One region of the Streptomyces sp. NPDC044063 genome, then DNA from elsewhere that is predicted to be linked to it. Evidence: riboswitches for the same ligand, from Rfam matches in the RefSeq annotation. Region 1 holds a riboswitch; the other holds the start of a gene.
The links. A riboswitch is a leader RNA that binds a small molecule or an ion and turns the genes downstream of it on or off. The one in region 1 is predicted to bind cyclic di-AMP.
Positions count from the first base shown of each region.

Region 2: it holds a riboswitch for cyclic di-AMP, as region 1 does, so the genes downstream of both, AC07BS_RS12130 (M23 family metallopeptidase) here and AC07BS_RS25955 (transglycosylase family protein) in region 1, are expected to answer to the same signal.

Region 1 is NZ_JBWKFM010000024.1:53,722-55,913, reverse strand. Features, by position in the region: gene eno (phosphopyruvate hydratase) at 1-179, opposite strand, end outside; gene AC07BS_RS25955 (transglycosylase family protein) at 441-1,172, opposite strand; cyclic di-AMP (ydaO/yuaA leader) riboswitch at 1,177-1,361, opposite strand; gene AC07BS_RS25950 (transglycosylase family protein) at 1,634-2,192, opposite strand, start outside.
Region 2 is NZ_JBWKFM010000007.1:185,966-188,157, reverse strand. Features, by position in the region: gene AC07BS_RS12135 (GntR family transcriptional regulator) at 1-121, opposite strand, end outside; gene AC07BS_RS12130 (M23 family metallopeptidase) at 328-1,113, opposite strand; cyclic di-AMP (ydaO/yuaA leader) riboswitch at 1,125-1,279, opposite strand; gene AC07BS_RS12125 (M16 family metallopeptidase) at 1,526-2,192, opposite strand, start outside.

The DNA of each region.
Region 1 (2,192 bases):
AGGTAACGCTTGGGGTCGCCGTCACGCAGCTCGATGGCCTCGAAGGCACCGGTGGAGGCGCCGGACGGCACGGCGGCACGGCCCGTGGAGCCGTCGTCGAGGCCGACCTCGACCTCGACCGTGGGGTTGCCTCGCGAGTCGAGGATCTCGCGAGCTACGACGACGTCGATGGACGGCACGAGGGTCTCCTTCGTGTGTGCTGGAGTTCTGCGACACGAGCCTAACGGGCGCCGGGGGCTGCGCCCGCCCTTGGACCGATCACCGGACCGAAAATTGGCACAAAAGCCGAGATCACCGGATGAATCGTCGGTGTGTTCGCTCAACGAGGACGGGACTTCGCGCCGGCCCGGCGGGCGGAAACGGCGGAGCCCCGCCCCGATGCGGCTCGGGGGGGAAGGCGCATCGGAGCGGGGCGGTCCGTCGGACGAGTGCGGGCGTGCTCAGCCGAGGTGCAGCATCTGGCCCGGGTAGATCACATCGGCATCGTCGATGATCTTCTTGTTGAGCTCGTAGAGCTTCTCCCAGCCGCCCTTGACCTTCTTGGCCGTGGCGATCGAGCCCAGGGTGTCGCCCTGCTTGACCTCGTACTCGCCGTCGCCCTTCTTGAAGGTCGGGGTCTTGGCGTGCTTGCCCGGGGTCTGCTTGCCCGTGGACGGGGTCTCGGTGCCCTGCGACGGCTTGGCGTGCTTGCCGGACGGGCGCTGGCCACGGTCGGCGTGGGTCTTGGTGGAGGTGTCGCGGTCGCCGGTGGACTTCGACGGCTTGGACTTCGAGGAGCCGCCGGAGACGTCGATGTCGGGGGCCGGGCCGCCCTTGCTCAGGCCGACGCCGCAGCGGGGCCAGGCGCCCGGGCCCTGAAGGGCCAGCAGCCGCTCCGCGACGGCGATCTGCTGGGCCTTGCTGGCCTGGTGGGGGTACGAGGCGTACTTGCCGCCGCCCGCCGCGTCCCACGAGGACTTCGAGAACTGCAGGCCACCGAAGTAGCCGTTGCCGGTGTTGATCGACCAGTTGCCACCGGCCTCGCAATTGGCGACCTTGTCCCAGGCCTGGACGGAGGCGGCGCTGGCGGAGGTCGCGGCCATCAGCGGGGCGGCGACGGCCACACCGGCGACACCGGCGAGGGTGGCGACCCGGACGGCCTTGGACGGACGGCGGTGCTTGCCCTTGGACATAAGTCGGTTTCCTCACCGACGCCTACGAGGTGAGCTGTCGGGTTCGGGCTAGTGAGTTCGCCCGGCCCGGTCCGCTGGCGCGCACCGGGGCTTCACCCCAAGCCGTTCCGGTCCTCCGGCCGTTGGCCGTCGTGCCGTTCCGGCGCCTTACCGTGGTTCCCCCGCTCCTGCCTACGGCGCTTGCGCGACGACTCCCCCGGCCGCCGGCAGGATTCGGCGTGGCGACCGAGGTGCTCGCGATGGCGAGCGGTGACGACGTTAAACACAGGCGGCCGACAGGTTCAAACCCCTCTTTTCAGCCACAGTTGCTTGTTATGACCACTGAGAGAGGATCATTTCCGCAGGTGGGAGAAGGGTTTCGAGCAACGGACGGGGAGATTCCGGGCGTAGCGGAACGAGACCCATGTCTCACTTTCGACTGGAACGGACATTCGCCCCGTTCCGCCGCCCGAACCCCCGCGCTACTTCCGGATGTCGAGCCGCTGACCGGGCTGGATGACGTCCGGGTCGGAGCCGACCACCTTCGCGTTCTTCTGATAGATCGTCTTCCAGCCGCCGTCGACCGCGTTCTGCTGGGCGATCTCCGACAGGTTGTCACCGGGCCGCACGGTGTAGCCGGACGGGCCGCCCGGGGTCGTCCGGGCGTCGCCGCGCGAGGCGCGGTCGTCGTCGCCGGAGCGCGACGGCTCGGCCCGGTGCCGGCCGGTGCCCGCCCCCGGGTCCGTGTCCGCGCCGGCGGACGGGCCGGCGGACGGGGTGGCGCCGTCGGCGGGCGTGCCGGAGGGCGACGTGCCGGGCGCGGGCGTGCCCGAGGGGCTGCCGGACGGGGTGCCCGACGGCGTGCCCGAGGGGGTTCCTGACGGAGTGCCGGACGGAGTGCCCGACGGGTCGGTGGACGGGTCCTTGCGGTGCTTGCCGTTGCCGTCGCCGGGCGTACCGGTCGACGGGGTGCCCGTGCCGGGCGTCTTCGACGTGTCGGGCGCCGGGTGCTTGTCGTCCGAGCCGGGCGTGGACGGCTTG
Region 2 (2,192 bases), on a different contig from region 1:
CCTCGATGAGCCGGCTGCCGGGCGGGAAAACACCGGTGACGATGTCGTCGCGAATCGCCGTGCACACGGCGTGCGCGGAAATGCGGCGGCCCTCGTGCGCCGCTTCACCACCGCCGTTCACGTACGGCCCCGCATGGCTGCACCTCCGCTTTACGACTTAATCGGCCGAGCGGGTCGGCCCATTGACATCCGTTCAGCGACTCTATGGCAATCCCCGGTGATTTCCGATGGGGCCGGTGAATCATGGATATTTTTTGGCCAGCACCCCCGGCGGAAGCGCGAGAAGGCCCCGGCCGTGGGGCCGGGGCCTGGTGCGCGCGTCGCGGGTCAGACGTTGACGCCGTGCGCCGCGAGGTAGGCGATGGGGTCGATGTCGGAGCCGTAGGTGGCGCCGGTACGGGCCTCGAAGTGCAGGTGCGGGCCGGTGACGTTGCCGGTGGCGCCGGAGAGGCCGATCTGCTGGCCCGGGGTGACCGTCTGACCGACGGAGACGTCGATCGAGGAGAGGTGGGCGTACTGCGTGTAGGTGCCGTCGTTGTGCTTGATGACGACGTTGTTGCCGTACGCGCCGCCCCAGCCGGCCTCGACGATGGTGCCGGCGGCGACCGCGTGGACGGAGCTGCCGGTCTCGGCGTGGAAGTCGATGCCGGTGTGGCTGCCGGAGCTCCACAGGCCGCTGGAGGCCTTGTAGGAGGTGGAGACGTAGGAGCCGTCGAGGGGGCTCACGTAGGTGCCGAGGCGCTTGCGCTCCTCGTCACGCGCGGCACGCTCCTTGGCCTCGCGCTCCTCCTTGAGCTTGCGCTCGGCCTCCGCGTGGCGCTCCTTGGCCTCGGAGGCCTTCTTCTTAGCGCTCTCCTCGGCCTGCAGGCGGGCGGCGGCCTCGTCGGCGGCGCTGCGCTGGGTCTCGGCCTGGGCGTCGACGTTGCCGGCCATGACGTCGCTCATGACGACGGCCTGGGTCAGCCCGGTGTCCTCGGGGCCGCGGGTCTCGTCACCGGCGGCGAAGGCCGGGGCGGCGACGCCGGCGACCACACCGGCGGCGGTCAGGGTGGCTATGCCCGCGACATTGGCGCTGACGCGCGCGGCTCGGCTCGGACGGCGGTGCTTCCCCATGGATGGGCGATCCTTTCCTTCCCTCTCGCCTACCGGGTTAGCTGACGGGTTCGGAGCAGGAAGGTCTCCTACGGTGCCCTCGTGAAAGGGAACCGATTCACCCCAGGGACTGATGGGTCCCCGGCTCCCTTCGGCTGGCGCCTCGGGGACTCGGCGATGGCTGCCCGGGACCGCGGTTGCGGCTCCGATCTGACGGACTGCCGCCCTGACGCTAATCGGCGTCAGATTCGAACGGCAAACAGAACCGGGCTTTTATGACGTACGCCACACGACCAACATGCAACCACCGCGAGAAAACGGGCATAAAGGAGACGCGTGGGCCCCGATGGGCCCACGCGTCTCACATGTCCGGCAATGTCCGGCCCAGGGAGAGCGGCGGACAGCAGGGTTGACGCCCCGTCAGATCAAGGGATCAGGCCGGGACGACCGTCACCTCGCCGATACCCAGCGCCCTGACGGGCTCGGCGATCTCGGAGGCGTCCCCGACCAGGACCGTGATCAGCCGGTCGGCCGGGAAGGCGCTCACGACGGCCGCCGTGGCCTCCACCGTGCCGGTGTCGGCGAGGCGTTCGTACAGCCGCGCCTGGTAGTCGTCCGGCAGGTGCTGCTCGACCTGGTCGGCCAGGGTGCCCGCGACGGCGGCGGCCGTCTCGTACTTCAGCGGGGCGACGCCCACCAGGTTCTGCACCGCCACGTCCCGCTCGGCCTCGGTCAGACCCTCGGCCGCGAGGGTGCGCAGCACCGTCCACAGGTCCGCCAGCGCCGGGCCGGTGTTCGGGGTGTCCACGGAGCCGCTGATGGCCAGCAGCGCCGTGCCCGTGCCGTCGGGCGCCGAACGCAGGACCTGGCCGAAGGCGCGGACGCCGTAGGTGTAGCCCTTCTCCTCGCGCAGCACACGGTCCAGCCGGGACGTCAGCGTGCCGCCCAGGCAGTACGTGCCGAGCACCTGGGCGGGCCAGACGCTCGCGTGCCGGTCCGGGCCGGTGCGGCCCAGGAGCAGCTGGGTCTGGACCGCGCCGGGACGGTCCACGATCACCACACGGCCGGTGTCGTGGGCCGTGACGGCCGGGACGGGCCGG